DNA from 3 places in the Enterobacter sp. genome. Region 2 is predicted to be linked to each of the others. Evidence: predicted binding sites of a transcription regulator. Region 2 holds the regulator's gene; each other region holds the start of a gene.

Region 1 (5,025 bases), on a different contig from region 2:
CTGCCATAAAACCCTCACTTAATTTGATAATTTATACTTATTGTTTACGTTACGCCGGAACGTCGCGCAGCAACATTGCCCTTATGAAGTAGGCAGAGGCCTATAAAGGATCAGAGGGTCATCATTTCGTAAACCATTCATTACACTAGTTGTAACGGTGATTTGACGAACTACGGCTTTTCCCTTACTCTGCGCCGCAGATTTTGTCGCGGTTAAGCATCGTTGTAGAGGAAAGCGTGAAAAACAGAACCCTGGGAAGTATTTTTATCGTCGCCGGAACGACGATTGGCGCAGGAATGCTGGCAATGCCACTGGCGGCCGCGGGCGTGGGATTTGGCATGACCCTGCTGCTGCTGGGAACGCTCTGGGCGCTGATGTGTTACACCGCCCTGCTGCTGCTTGAGGTTTACCAGCACGTGCCCGCTGACACCGGTCTGGGTTCGCTTGCGGCGCGCTATCTGGGACGCTACGGCCAGTGGATAACCGGCTTTAGCATGATGTTCCTGATGTACGCCCTGACCGCCGCTTACATTAGCGGCGCTGGGGAATTGATTGCCTCCAGCGTCAACGACTGGTTTGGCTCTGACATTACCCCTGCAACGGGCGCCATCTTCTTTGCACTCATCGGCGGCGGCGTGGTCTGCGTGGGAACGTCGCTGGTCGATCTGTTTAACCGCTTTCTGTTCAGCGCCAAAATTCTCTTCCTCATTATCATGCTGGTGCTGCTGGCCCCGCACGTGCACAAGGTCAACCTGCTTACGCTGCCGCTGGAAAAAGGTCTGGCGCTCTCCGCTATCCCGGTCATTTTCACCTCGTTTGGCTTCCACGGCAGCGTGCCGAGCATCGTCAGCTATATGAACGGCGATATCCGCAAGCTGCGCCGCGTTTTTGTTATCGGCAGCGCGATCCCGCTGATCGCCTATATTTTCTGGCAGTTGGTAACGCTGGGCAGCATTGACTCTTCAACCTTTATTGGGCTCATGGCGCAACACGCTGGCCTGAACGGTTTTCTGCTCGCCCTGCGCGAGGTCGTCACCTCCCCGCACGTTGAGCTGGCGGTACACCTGTTTGCCGACCTGGCGCTGGCAACCTCGTTCCTGGGCGTGGCGCTCGGCCTGTTTGATTACCTGGCCGACCTGTTCCAGCGTCGTAATACCGCCGCGGGACGGTTACAGACGGGCGCAATCACCTTCCTGCCGCCGCTGGCGTTCGCGCTGTTTTACCCACGCGGGTTTGTGATGGCGCTGGGGTACGCAGGGGTAGCGCTCTCGATCCTTGCCCTCCTCCTCCCCTCCCTGCTGGCATGGAAAAGCCGTCAGCAGCACTCTCAGCAGGGGTACCGCGTGGCGGGGGGAAAACCGCTGCTGTGCGTTGTGTTTGGCTGCGGGGTGGTGATTATTCTGGTGCAGGTGTTGATTGCAGCAGGGATGCTGCCGGAAGTGGGTTGAATAAAAGGGGCTGTCATCAGCCCCTTTTTTATCAGTGCAAACAGCAGCTCTTAAACTTCTTCCCGCTGCCGCAAGGACACGGATCGTTACGCCCGACTTTCGTGCCGTTCACAATCGGCTTCTTCGCTTCCGGCTGCTGCGGGTTGTTTACCCAGTAATTATACAGGCGCAGTGCCGCAGGCTGGATGCTCTCGATGCTTGCGATATATTCTTCTTCGGACAGTTCATCCAGCTTTTCGCTGTTCTCTTCCGTCCCGTGCAGCGCAATCACATCAAGATCGGCCTTCAGGGCTTCCGGCAAGGCAGACCAGTCCGTCAGCGCCACGCCGCGCATGTAGCCATAGCACCACTCTTCCACCACGGTATAGCTCTCGCCGTCCACGTCGTTATAGCCAAACATCGGTTCGAACTGATCCGGGTATTCGCTCAGACGCTCGGCAATATCGTTCATGTGCTTAAAGCAGAGATCGATAAAACGGTTCATCTCACGATCGTTTTTCCAGCGCGGAATGTACTTCTCGCCCCCCCACACCGCCACCAGCCAGGCATCTGGCTCAACGACAACAGGACCGGAAAGCACTGCGGTAAGCATGCCGTCCAGTTCGGACACGTCAATCACGGACGCGTCATCATGACCGTAAGACATTAACGTCTCTTCAAGCCACGCCATTTCGCTTTCATTCAATGGGCCTTCAGTCATCGCTGATACTCCTGCAAAAAAGGAAACGATCCTAACACATATCTCACCCCTCTCCGGGGTGAAGTTTAGGTCTTTATTGCTGCAAAAACGTGCAAACCGTGACCTTTGCACAACTTATGGGCTTTATTGTTAACGATATGTGATCTCCGCTGTAATTTCTTCTCCTCCCCTAAGGCGGCATAACGCGGCGCTCTATACTCAAACATGTCACATGCCCGTCAATGGGTTAGCCATTCTGGCAACGTTTTTGCTTAACGTTCTTCGCGCGTCTCTGCGCAGGGAAATCTCGCCGTAATATGCAGGATGCCGTCTGTATCTTGTTCGTTTAGTGCATTTTGTTCTTGCTCGTGTTTCGGATTGGCTGCGCCGTCGGGCGTTCGGGTTTACACCGTGGTGCAAAAACCTCTTTGCTAAGGAACATTATAATGTCGCTGAAATTTATCAGAACTCCTCTTTCTCTTGTGTTGGCCGGTTGCCTGGTGACGGCGTTTTCCGCCCGGGCAGATATTGTGATTGGCGTGGCCGGGCCGTTCACGGGTCCGAATGCCACCTATGGCGATCAGTACTGGCACGGCGCAACGCAGGCCGCTGAAGACATTAATGCCGCAGGCGGCATTAACGGCGAGAAGATCAAACTGGTTCAGGGGGATGATGCCTGCGAGCCCAAGCAGGCCGTGGCCGTCGCTAACCGTTTAGTTGACCAGGATAAAGTCAACGCCGTGGTCGGCCATTTCTGCTCCTCTTCCACCATGCCCGCCTCCGAGGTGTATAGCGACGCGGGCATTATTGCGATTACCCCCGGCTCCACTAACCCGCTGATTACCGAACGCGGTATGAGCGACATGTTCCGCATGTGCGGCCGCGACGACCAGCAGGGCCAGGTTGCCAGCGACTTCATCATCGACAAGCTGAAAGCCAAGCGCGTGGTGATTATTCACGACAAAGACACCTATGGTCAGGGTCTGGCTGACGCCACCAAAGCGGCGCTGGCGAAACGCGGGGTTCAGGATGTGATGTACGAAGGGTTATCCCGCGGTGAAAAAGACTTTAACGCGCTGGTCACCAAGATCGGCGCGCAAAAACCGGACGTCGTGTTCTTCGGGGGCTGTCATCCGGAAGCCGGCCCGCTGGTTCGCCAGATGCGTGAGCAGGGCGTGCAGGCGAAATTCTTCTCCGGGGACTGTATCGTCAACGAAGAGATGGTGACCGCGGCGGGCGGCCCGCAATATACCAATGGCATTTACATGACCTTCGGTAAAGATCCGCGCCTGATCCCGGACGGCAAAGCGGTAATCGAGAAATTCCGCGCCGGTAAATTCGAGCCGGAAGGTTACACCCTGTACTCCTACGCCTCGGTACAGGCGATTGCCGCGGCCTTCAAGGCCACCGGCGGCAAGGACTCTGCCAAAGCCAGCGAGTGGCTGAAGGCCAATTCCGTTGACACGGTGATGGGCAAAAAAGCCTGGGACAGCAAAGGCGATCTGAAAGTCTCTGACTACGTGGTTTACCAGTGGGACGACAAAGGAAAATATAAGGAAGTGGAGTAACGGGACGGAGTCACGCTCAACGTCGATGGGCTCGCCCGTCGGCGCGTAATAAACATCAGGCTGCGCGGCTCGCGCAGCCTATAAAACGAGCGCGCTAAGATGAGTACATTCTTCCTGCAACAGTTAATCAATGGCTTAACGCTGGGTTCCGTCTACGGCCTGATCGCCATCGGCTACACCATGGTGTACGGCATTATCGGCATGATTAATTTCGCCCACGGCGAAGTGTATATGATTTCCGCCTATCTCTGCGCCATTGGCCTGGCGCTGCTCTCATTCTTCGGCCTGCAGTCCTTCCCGCTGCTGATCCTCGGCACGCTGGTGTTCACCATTGTGGTCACCGGGGTGTACGGCTGGACCATCGAGCGTATCGCCTATAAGCCGCTGCGCAACTCCACGCGCCTGGCACCGCTGATCTCCGCCATCGGGATATCGCTTATCCTGCAAAACTACGCGCAGCTGAGCCAGGGCCCGCGCCAGCAAGGGGTGCCGACCATGCTGGACGGCGTGATTCGCCTGCATCTGGGCGACGGGTTCGTGCAGATAACCTACACCAAAGTGTTTATTCTGGTGGCCTCGTTTGCCGGCATGCTGGTGCTCACCTGGATAATCAATCGTACCCGGCTGGGGCGAATGTGCCGCGCGGTCCAGCAGGATCGTAAGATGGCCTCCATTCTGGGGATTAACACCGACCGGATTATTTCGCTTGTCTTTGTTATCGGCGCAGCGATGGCGGGCCTGGCGGGGGTGCTGATCACCATGAACTACGGCACCTTTGATTTCTACGTCGGGTTCGTGATCGGTATAAAAGCCTTTACGGCGGCGGTACTCGGCGGCATCGGCTCCCTCCCTGGCGCCATGCTCGGTGGCCTTATCCTGGGCGTGGCGGAAGCCCAGTTTTCGGGCATGGTGAACTCGGACTATAAAGACGTCTTCTCGTTCGGCCTGCTGGTCATGATCCTTATTTTCCGTCCCCAGGGACTGCTCGGGCGCCCGGTTGTGGCCAAGGTGTGAAGGAGAGAATGATGACATCACACGGCTTTTCACTTAAACGCTGCATGTTGGACGCGATCTTTTCCGGGCTGGTTGCGCTGATTATCTTCGGCCCCATTGCGGGCGTGGTGCTGGACGGGTACAGCTTTACCTTCGCCGGGCAGCGCCTGGCCTGGATGGTGGGCACCGTAATGCTCGGACGTTTTCTGTTGAGCGCCTTTTTAGGTACCGCCGCGGGCGCCCGTTTCCAGGCACGCTTCGAAGCCGATAGCGCAGGCGTATATGTCCGGCCACCGGAATACAAAAGCCGCATGCGCTGGATTATTCCTCTGGTGAT
Region 2 (5,025 bases):
CACCGGTACAGCCAATCGCTACCGTCAGGTAGCTACGATTGTTTGTCTCCAGCATAGGTAACCATAGCTCAAGGTAGCTTCGCGTCTGGTAGATAAAATTGTGTACTTCTGTGTGCCTGTCGAGGAAGGCCGCGACGGGTTTGTCCAGGCCTGTCATGGGACGCAGCTTCGGATCCCAGTGCGGGTTCGGCAGGAAGCGCACGTCGAAAACATAATCCGCATCAATCGGGATACCGTGCTTGAAGCCAAAGGATTCGAACACCATCGTCAGTTCACGCTCGCGTTTACCCAATAACCGGGTGCGCAGCATTTCTGCCAGCTCGTGAACGGACATCTCAGAGGTGTCGACAATCAGGTCTGCACGAGAACGCAGTGGCTCCAGCAGGTCGCTCTCTTCATCGATAGCACTCTCCAGAGAGAGATTCTTACTGGAAAGCGGGTGCAAGCGACGGGTATCGCTGTAGCGACGGATTAGCGTATTGCGGTCTGCATCAAGGAACAGCAGCTGAGGCGAGAACGTGTCAGGCAGGTTGCTCATGGCCTGTTCGAAGATCTCTGGCGATTCAGGCATGTTACGGACGTCGATACTGACGGCTGCAGAGGTTTGTCTCTCCGCAAGCGTGCGGGCCAGATCGGGCAACAACACGACCGGCAGGTTATCAACGCAGTAAAAACCCATGTCTTCCAGCGCGCGCAGAGCAACGGATTTCCCCGACCCTGAACGGCCACTGACAATCATCAGCACCATGTTCCGTTTCTCCTCAGGACAACAGATGTGAAGGCCATCTCCTGGTTATGCATCATCCTGATTGCCTTCTGCTTCAGTGATAATTTGGTAGAGCTCTTCATCACTTTGGGCCGAGCGCAGTCGACGGCAAATAGTTTTATCGGCCAGACGTTTTGCGACCAGCGACAGCGTATGCAGGTGGGTTTTCGTCTGATCGGCAGGCACCAGCAGCGCGAAAAGGAGATCGACGGGCTGGTTATCAATGGCATCGAAGGCGATGGGTGTTTCAAGCTGCACAAACACACCAACGGCACGCAGGGTATCCTCTTCCAGTTTGCCGTGCGGGATCGCGATGCCGTTGCCGATACCGGTACTGCCCATTTTTTCACGGGTCAGAATCGCTTCGAACACCACCTGCGGCGGCAGGCCCAGCTGTTTAGCAGCCAGTTCACTGATGATCTCCAGCGCACGTTTTTTGCTCTGGCAGTGAACCGCACTGCGGGTACATTCCTGGTTAAGGACATTGCTCAGTTGAAGAGCGGAATCGTTGTTCATCATAATTTCACCTAAGCGCTAACTGTACAAATGGCCTGTTGTGTTTCACAACAGGCCGTCCTGCACCCGTTAACTGCCCGGACAATTAGTGTTGTTTCAGTTTATCTTTATGTTTATTGAGCTGTCGCGCAAGCTTATCAATCAAGCCGTCGATAGCAGCGTACATGTCTTGCCCTTCCGCACTGGCATGCAGTTCACCCCCGTTAACATGCAGGGTGGCATCCGAGATATGAGTCACTTTCTCCACTTTCAACACAATATAGACCTGATTGATCCTTTCGAAATACTGCTCGAGTTTTGCAAACTTCGCGTTCACGAATTCGCGTAAAGCCTCAGTAATTTCGACGTTTTGTCCAGTGATGTTGAGCTGCATAGTGTCTTCCTTATCGGTTGTGTCAGACCAGCTGTTTACGCTGGTTGGACGGCGGAATGGATAAAGACTCTCGATACTTCGCAACAGTACGACGTGCCACCATAATACCCTGATCGGACAGCATGGTGGTTAACTTACTGTCGCTTAGCGGCTTCGCGGGGTTCTCCGCGGCGATCAACTTCTTCACCAGGGCACGAATGGCCGTTGACGACGCTTCACCGCCGCCCTCGGTATTCACATGGCTGGAGAAGAAATACTTAAGCTCAAAAATACCGCGTGGACTGTGCAGATACTTCTGCGTGGTGACACGGGAAATGGTTGATTCATGCATCTCGACGGCCTGGGCGATATCCGCCAGCACCATCGGTTTCATATACTCTTCGCCCTGCTCAAAGAAAGCCTGCTGCTGTTCGACAATACAGCGGCTGACGCGTAGCAGCGTATCATTTCGGCTCTCAAGACTTTTGATCAGCCATCGCGCTTCCTGAAGATTGCTACGAATATATTGATTGTCGGAGTCGTTACGCACGCTGGTGCACATGGAGGCATACTGCTGGTTGATTTGCAGGCGAGGGATGCTGTCTGAATTCAGCTCAACGACCCAGCGGCCATTGTGTTTTCTGACCAGCACGTCCGGAATAACGTACTCAGGCTCGCTGGTCTGGATTGATTGTCCCGGGCGTGGATCGAGTGACTGGATCAGATTCACCGCTTCTTTCAGCACATCTTCTTTCAGGCGCGTGACGCGCATCAGGGTGCGGAAATCGTGGTTCGCCAGCAGATCCAGGTGATCGCTGATGATCACGCGCGCCTCGTCGAGCCATGGCGTCTCTTTGCTGAACTGAGAAAGCTGGATCAGCAGGCAGTCGCGCAGATCTTTTGCGGCTACGCCTACCGGATCGAAACGCTGGATGCGCTTCAGAACGGCTTCAACTTCCTCAAGCTCTATCTCTTCGTCGCCCATGCTTTCCAGAATATCGTCAAGCGTGACGGTCAAATAGCCGGTGTCGTCAACGGCATCGACAATTGAGGTGGCAATCGCGCGGTCGGTATCGGAGAAGGGAGTGAGTTCCACCTGCCACATCAGGTAATCCTGCAGCGACTGGGTGGTTTCTCCCTGATAGACCGGTAGCTCATCATCCTGGTAGTCAGCACGCGTACCGGAAGGCGTTCCGGCGGTGTAGATTTCATCCCAGCTGGCATCCAGCGGAAGCTCGTCGGGCATCTCTTTTTGTTCGAGTGCGTCGGCGGTATCGAGCGCTTCTGTATCCTGCGATTGCTGGGTATCTACCTCGTCATGAAGATCGGTTTGTTCCAGCAGGGGGTTGCTGTCCAGCGCCTGCTGGAGCTCCTGCTGAAGTTCTAACGTGGACAGTTGCAACAGGCGAATTGCCTGCTGTAGCTGCGGCGTCATCGCCAGTTGTTGGCTGAGCCTTAATTGCAAACCTTGCTTCATGTTCAGAGCATTTTTCTCCGGTTCGGCGTTACGTTACCTCTACCCTATCAGAGTCTGAAGTCTTCCCCAAGATAGACGCGCTTAACATGATCGTCTTCGAGGATCTGCTGCGGCGTACCGTGGGCGATCAGATTGCCCTGGCTCACAATATACGCGCGTTCACATACGGCCAGCGTTTCACGGACGTTGTGGTCGGTGATCAGTACGCCAAGCCCGCTGTCGCGCAGGTGTTCAATGATACGTTTAATGTCGATAACCGAGATCGGGTCAACACCCGCAAACGGTTCATCCAGAAGGATAAATTTAGGGTTTGCGGCCAGCGCACGCGCGATCTCAACGCGACGGCGTTCGCCCCCGGAGAGTGCCTGACCGAGGCTGTCGCGCAGATGCTCAATGTGGAACTCTTCCATCAGCTCGTTGGCACGATCCTGACGCTGTTCGCTGGTCAGATCGTTACGAATTTGCAGGACCGCCATCAGGTTGTCGTAAACGCTAAGTCGACGGAAAATGGAGGCTTCCTGCGGCAGATAGCCGATCCCGCGACGCGCGCGCGCGTGAAGCGGCAGAAGACTGATGTCTTCATCGTCAATGATTATGTTGCCGGCATCGCGCGGCACAATGCCAACGACCATGTAGAAGGTTGTCGTTTTACCCGCACCGTTAGGGCCAAGCAGCCCCACGATTTCGCCAGAGTTGACGGTCAAACTGACATCTTCTACGACACGGCGGCCCTTATAGGCCTTCGCGAGGTTTTTTGCAGTTAATGTTGCCATAACGGATTAGTTACTCTTCTTCTGTGCCGGGGCCTGGCCCTTGCCTTTGTCCTGCAGCTGCGACGGAACCAGTACGGTCGTGACGCGTTTACCTTTCTCGCTGGAGGCCTGCATTTTTTGCTCTTTCACCAGATAGGTGATTTGGTCGCCGGTAATGTTGCTGTCCAGCTGTTCCAGATACGCGTTTCCGGTCAGGATAACCAGGTCCTTCGCCAGCTCGTAGTGCATATGTGAGGCGCGGCCTTTCACCGGCTTGCCGTTGTCCTGCATCTGGTAGAAGGTTGCCGGGTTGCCGTAACCATCAATGATCTCTTTGCCCTGCTCGCCACCCGGACGGGTAACGACCACTTTGTCAGCGTTAATTTTGATGGTGCCCTGGGTCATGACGACGTTACCCGTGAAGGTGACGACGTTACCCTGCATATCGAGAGACTGGGTGTCGGACTCGATATGAATCGGCTGGTCGGTATCGCCCGTTACAGCAAGCGCGGGGAGACTGGTCGCCAGCATCGCGCTGGCGATAATTACTTTAAGGCTGAGTTTGTTTGTTTTGAATTTCATAGGAGGTTCTAACCTTTTCAATCAGCTCGGCGTTCTTGCTGCGTAAGTTCCCGCGCATTCTCAAACCGCTGGAATTAAATGTTGTGCCATACAGTGTGACCAGATCCTGCGACGTCACGTCCTGAGTAACCAGGTTGATCTGGGCATTATCCGTCGTAATTTTTCGCAGTTGCGAGTCAGCGGTCAGGGCGTTGACTTCAACGTGGCCGTACAGATAAAGCATACGGTCATTTGTCAGTTTGGCCCGATCTGACTTAATTGACCACGTCGGCACTTTGTCTTTATCGAATGTGGTCATCACAGGTTGGGTAAACCACGAAATACCGTCATCTGAAAAATATTCAACATGCTGGGCAATCAGGCGATAGTTCAGCGCGCCTTCCGGGCTGTAGACCACTGTTTCGCTGTGATCGCTTTTATAGGTTGGATCGGTATTGTTAACCACTTCCGTTTGCGTATCGTCGCGATCGGCAAGGTTCACGCCAATCAATACCAGTGCGACTAGCGAAAGCAAAATGATAATCCAGCGTCTGGTTTTACTCATATCGATTGCCCTTTGGCCTCATCAAGCTTGCCCTGC
Region 3 (5,025 bases), on a different contig from region 2:
GCTGGATGGTAGTGCAGGGCACGCTTACCCTGGGGCAATTGACCAGCTTTGCGATGTATCTGGGTCTCATGATCTGGCCGATGCTGGCGCTGGCCTGGATGTTTAACATCGTGGAGCGCGGCAGCGCCGCCTACAGCCGCATTCGCGCCATGCTGGCCGAAGCGCCGGTGGTCAATGACGGCAGCGAAGTCGTACCGGAAGGACGCGGCGTCATGCATGTCGACGTCCGCAAGTTTGTCTATCCACAAACGGAGCATCCGGTGCTGGAGAACGTCAGCTTTACGCTTCAGCCGGGCCAGATGCTGGGCATCTGCGGCCCGACGGGATCCGGTAAAAGTACCGTGCTCTCTCTGCTCCAGCGCCACTTTGACGTCACCGAGGGCGATATTCGTTTCCATGATATCCCCCTGACGAATCTGCTGCTTGACGAGTGGCGTGGTCGCCTGGCGGTCGTCAGCCAGACGCCGTTTTTATTTTCGGACACCGTGGCGAACAACATCGCCCTTGGACGCCCTGGGGCGACGCAGGAAGAGATTGAACACGTGGCGCGTCTGGCCAGCGTTCATGATGATATTTTGCGTCTGCCTCAGGGGTACGAGACGGAAGTCGGGGAACGCGGCGTCATGCTGTCCGGCGGGCAAAAACAGCGTATCTCCATTGCCCGCGCGCTGCTGCTGAATGCTGAAATCCTGATTCTGGATGATGCACTTTCCGCCGTGGACGGCCGTACCGAGCATCAAATTCTGCATAACCTGCGCCAGTGGGGCGACGGACGCACGGTCATTATCAGCGCCCACCGTTTGTCTGCGCTAACCGAAGCCAGCGAAATTCTGGTCTTGCAGCACGGGCACATTGCCCAGCGCGGGCAGCATGAAACGCTTGCCGAGCAGCCGGGCTGGTATCGCGATATGTACCGCTATCAACAGCTTGAGGCGGCGCTGGACGATGCGCCGGAAGAAGATGAGGAGGCCGCCAATGCGTAAGCTCGGAACGATGTGGCCGACGCTCAAACGTCTGCTGGCCTACGGCTCGCCGTGGCGTAAACCGCTCTCCGTTGCCGTGCTTTTACTCTGGATTGCGGCGATTGCTGAAGTGAGCGGTCCTTTGCTCATTAGCTACTTCATCGACAATATGGTCGCCAAAAGCTATCTGCCCCTGGGGCTGGTGGCGGGGTTAGGCGTGGCCTACGTTGGCCTTCAGCTGGCGGCGGCAGGGCTGCACTATGCTCAGTCGCTGCTGTTTAACCGTGCTGCCGTGGGCGTTGTTCAGCAGCTGCGTACGGATGTGATGGACGCGGCGCTTCGCCAGCCGCTCAGCGAGTTTGATATCCAGCCGGTTGGGCAGGTAATTTCGCGCGTGACCAACGATACCGAGGTGATCCGCGATCTGTACGTCACCGTTGTGGCGACCGTATTGCGCAGCGCGGCGCTGATTGGCGCGATGCTGGTTGCGATGTTCAGCCTTGACTGGCGTATGGCGCTGGTGGCGATCACCATCTTCCCGGCGGTGTTGATCGTCATGGTGATTTACCAGCGTTACAGCACGCCGATTGTGCGCCGGGTTCGCGCCTATCTGGCCGACATCAACGATGGCTTCAACGAAGTGATTAACGGCATGAGCGTCATCCAGCAGTTCCGCCAGCAGGCCCGCTTTGGCGAACGCATGGGGGAAGCCAGCCGTTCGCACTATATGGCGCGTATGCAGACGCTGCGGCTTGATGGTTTCCTGCTGCGTCCGCTGCTGAGCCTTTTCTCGGCGCTGGTGCTTTGCGGGCTGCTGATGCTCTTTGGGCTGAGCTCAAACGGTACGATTGAGGTGGGCGTGCTGTACGCCTTTATTAGCTATCTGGGACGCCTTAACGAGCCGTTGATCGAGCTCACCACCCAGCAATCGATGTTGCAGCAGGCGGTGGTCGCCGGTGAGCGCGTGTTTGAGCTGATGGACAGGCCGCGTCAGGCCTACGGCAATGACGAGCAACCTCTGCAAAGCGGGACTATCGCCTTTGATAACGTATCGTTTGCCTATCGCGAAGATCGGCTGGTGCTGCAGGACATCACGCTTGACGTTCCGTCGCGCGGTTTCGTGGCGCTGGTGGGGCATACCGGCAGCGGTAAGAGCACGCTAGCCAGCCTGTTGATGGGCTATTACCCGGTCACGCGCGGCGAAATCCGCCTCGACGGGCGCCCGCTCGCGTCTCTCAGCCACACCGTGTTGCGTAAAGGCGTCGCGATGGTGCAACAGGATCCGGTCGTGCTGGCCGATACCTTCTACGCCAACGTGACTCTGGGACGAGACTACACTCAGGGACAGGTCTGGGACGTGCTGGAAAAAGTGCAGCTGGCAGAGCTTGCGCGCGGGTTTAGCGATGGGATAAATACCAGGCTGGGCGAGCAGGGGAATAATCTCTCTGTCGGGCAAAAGCAGCTCCTGGCGCTGGCGCGGGTGCTGATTGAAACGCCGCAGATCCTGATTCTGGATGAAGCCACTGCCAGTATTGACTCCGGCACCGAGCAGGCCATCCAGCAGGCACTCTCCGCCGTACGCGACCATACGACGCTGGTGGTGATTGCCCACCGTCTTTCCACCATCGTCGATGCCGATACCATTCTGGTGCTACATCGCGGACAGGCCGTTGAACGTGGTACCCACCGTGAACTGCTGGAAGCAAAAGGGCGCTACTGGCAGATGTACCAGCTGCAGCTGGCGGGCGAAGAGCTGGCGGCCAGCGTGCGCGATGAAGAGTCGCTTAGCGCCTGATGCACCAAAATGAGGCGGCGCACTAACAGTCATTCCTGTTGGTGCAAAACTGAAACGCACCATGCACCGGCATGGTGCGTTTTTTTTCACCAGTTCGTTTATCAAGGCCGTGTAATGCTCTGTGCGCCGCCGTTCCCCCCCCCGTTTGCATTTCTGGCACATCCCTTGCAATACCTTCTGCGTAAGCTACGGCCATTACCGAATTCTGACTGGAGGGGATCTATGAAGCTGGTTACGGTTGTAATCAAACCATTCAAACTCGAAGACGTGCGTGAAGCGTTGTCTTCAATGGGTATTCAGGGACTGACTGTCACCGAAGTGAAAGGCTTTGGTCGTCAGAAGGGTCATGCCGAGCTTTATCGCGGGGCGGAATACAGCGTTAACTTTCTGCCAAAAGTAAAAATTGATGTCGCGATTGCTGACGATCAGCTTGATGAAGTCATTGATGTCATTAGCAAAGCGGCCTACACCGGCAAAATTGGCGACGGCAAAATTTTCGTTGCCGAACTGCAGCGCGTCATTCGCATCCGTACCGGCGAATCTGACGAAGCGGCATTGTAAATAACGCCTGGCACACAGTGATAGGGATCGAGAAAATGAAGATAGCAACACTTAAAACGGGTCTGGGTTCGCTGGCGCTGCTGCCGGGCCTGGCGCTGGCTGCTGCCCCTGCGGTGGCTGATAAAGCCGATAACGCCTTTATGATGATCAGCACCGCGCTGGTGCTTTTCATGTCCATTCCGGGCATTGCGCTGTTCTACGGCGGCCTGATCCGTGGCAAAAACGTTCTCTCCATGCTGACGCAGGTTGCCGTGACGTTTGCGCTGGTCTGCGTGCTGTGGGTGGTTTACGGTTACTCGCTGGCGTTCGGTACGGGCAACGCGTTCTTTGGTAACTTCGACTGGGTGATGCTGAAAAATATTGAGCTGACCGCGCTGATGGGCAGCTTCTATCAGTATATTCACGTGGCGTTCCAGGGCTCCTTCGCCTGTATTACCGTCGGGCTTATTGTGGGCGCGCTGGCGGAGCGTATTCGTTTCTCTGCTGTTCTGATCTTCGTAGTGGTCTGGATGACGCTCTCCTATGTGCCGATTGCGCACATGGTCTGGGGGGGCGGTCTGCTGGCAACCCATGGTGCGCTGGACTTCGCGGGCGGTACCGTTGTACACATCAACGCCGCGGTAGCGGGTCTGGTGGGGGCCTACCTGATTGGCAAACGCGTGGGCTTCGGTAAAGAAGCGTTTAAACCGCACAACCTGCCGATGGTGTTTACCGGTACTGCGATCCTCTACTTTGGCTGGTTTGGCTTTAACGCCGGCTCTGCGAGTGCGGCCAACGAAATCGCCGCGCTGGCCTTCGTGAACACCGTTGTTGCCACGGCGGGTGCGATTCTCTCCTGGGTGTTTGGCGAGTGGGCGGTACGCGGTAAACCTTCTCTGCTGGGTGCCTGTTCGGGTGCCATCGCCGGTCTGGTCGGTATTACGCCTGCGTGTGGTTATGTCGGTGTCGGCGGTGCGCTGCTGGTTGGCCTGGTCTCGGGTCTGGCGGGTCTGTGGGGCGTGACCGCACTGAAACGTGTGCTGCGCGTCGACGACCCATGCGATGTATTCGGCGTGCACGGCGTGTGCGGCATAGTCGGTTGTATCATGACCGGTATCTTCGCGGCGAAATCGCTCGGTGGCGTGGGTTACGCGGAAGGTGTCACCATGGTTCATCAGGTGCTGGTGCAGCTGGAAAGTATAGCTATCACCGTTGTCTGGTCTGCCGTTGTGGCCTTCATTGGCTATAAGCTGGCGGATATGACGGTGGGTCTGCGCGTACCGGAAGAGCAGGAGCGCGAAGGTCTGGACGTTAACAGCCACGGCGAGAATGCGTATAACGCCTGATAAACAGCAAAACGGCAACCAGAGGTTGCCGTTTTTAATGTGTATTCCCTCTCCCGGTGGGAGAGGGTCAGGGGGAGGGCATCAGGCCGCACACAATCACCCGCGATTACGCATCACCCCTTCCTGCACCGTCGAAGCGACCAGCACGCCGTCCTGAGTATAAAATTCTCCACGCACAAATCCGCGTGCGCTCGACGCTGACGTGCTCTCCACGCTGTAAAGCAGCCACTCATTCATGTTGAACGGACGGTGGAACCACATGGAGTGATCGATCGTCGCGACCTGCATCCCTTTTTCCAGGAAACCAACGCCGTGCGGCTGCAGCGCCACCGGCAGGAAGTTGAAGTCAGACGCATAGCCCAGCAGATACTGATGGACGCGG

Evidence for each region. The regulator sigma-54, encoded in region 2, starts transcription at its own class of promoters, with help from an activator protein. The targets are predictions, from matches to a motif close to GTTGGCACANNTTTCGCTNT.
Region 1: ACWYRJ_RS11645 (branched-chain amino acid ABC transporter substrate-binding protein) is a predicted target of sigma-54. The motif match lies at 2,383-2,402, and genes of this name have one in related genera.
Region 3: glnK (P-II family nitrogen regulator) is a predicted target of sigma-54. The motif match lies at 2,910-2,929, and genes of this name have one in related genera.

Annotation. Positions count from the first base shown of each region.
Region 1 is NZ_CDRQYH010000032.1:3,624-8,648, reverse strand. It holds gene ACWYRJ_RS11660 (hypothetical protein) at 1-7, opposite strand, end outside; gene tyrP (tyrosine transporter TyrP) at 237-1,448, shown strand; gene ACWYRJ_RS11650 (YecA/YgfB family protein) at 1,480-2,148, opposite strand; gene ACWYRJ_RS11645 (branched-chain amino acid ABC transporter substrate-binding protein) at 2,574-3,695, shown strand; gene ACWYRJ_RS11640 (ABC transporter permease subunit) at 3,795-4,709, shown strand; gene livM (high-affinity branched-chain amino acid ABC transporter permease LivM) at 4,721-5,025, shown strand, end outside.
Region 2 is NZ_CDRQYH010000008.1:76,781-81,805, forward strand. It holds gene rapZ (RNase adapter RapZ) at 1-748, opposite strand, end outside; gene ptsN (PTS IIA-like nitrogen regulatory protein PtsN) at 794-1,285, opposite strand; gene hpf (ribosome hibernation promoting factor) at 1,368-1,655, opposite strand; gene rpoN (RNA polymerase factor sigma-54) at 1,678-3,111, opposite strand; gene lptB (LPS export ABC transporter ATP-binding protein) at 3,159-3,884, opposite strand; gene lptA (lipopolysaccharide ABC transporter substrate-binding protein LptA) at 3,891-4,445, opposite strand; gene lptC (LPS export ABC transporter periplasmic protein LptC) at 4,414-4,989, opposite strand; gene kdsC (3-deoxy-manno-octulosonate-8-phosphatase KdsC) at 4,986-5,025, opposite strand, start outside.
Region 3 is NZ_CDRQYH010000007.1:71,809-76,833, reverse strand. It holds gene ACWYRJ_RS04175 (SmdA family multidrug ABC transporter permease/ATP-binding protein) at 1-983, shown strand, start outside; gene ACWYRJ_RS04170 (SmdB family multidrug efflux ABC transporter permease/ATP-binding protein) at 976-2,757, shown strand; gene glnK (P-II family nitrogen regulator) at 2,980-3,318, shown strand; gene amtB (ammonium transporter AmtB) at 3,354-4,643, shown strand; gene tesB (acyl-CoA thioesterase II) at 4,740-5,025, opposite strand, start outside.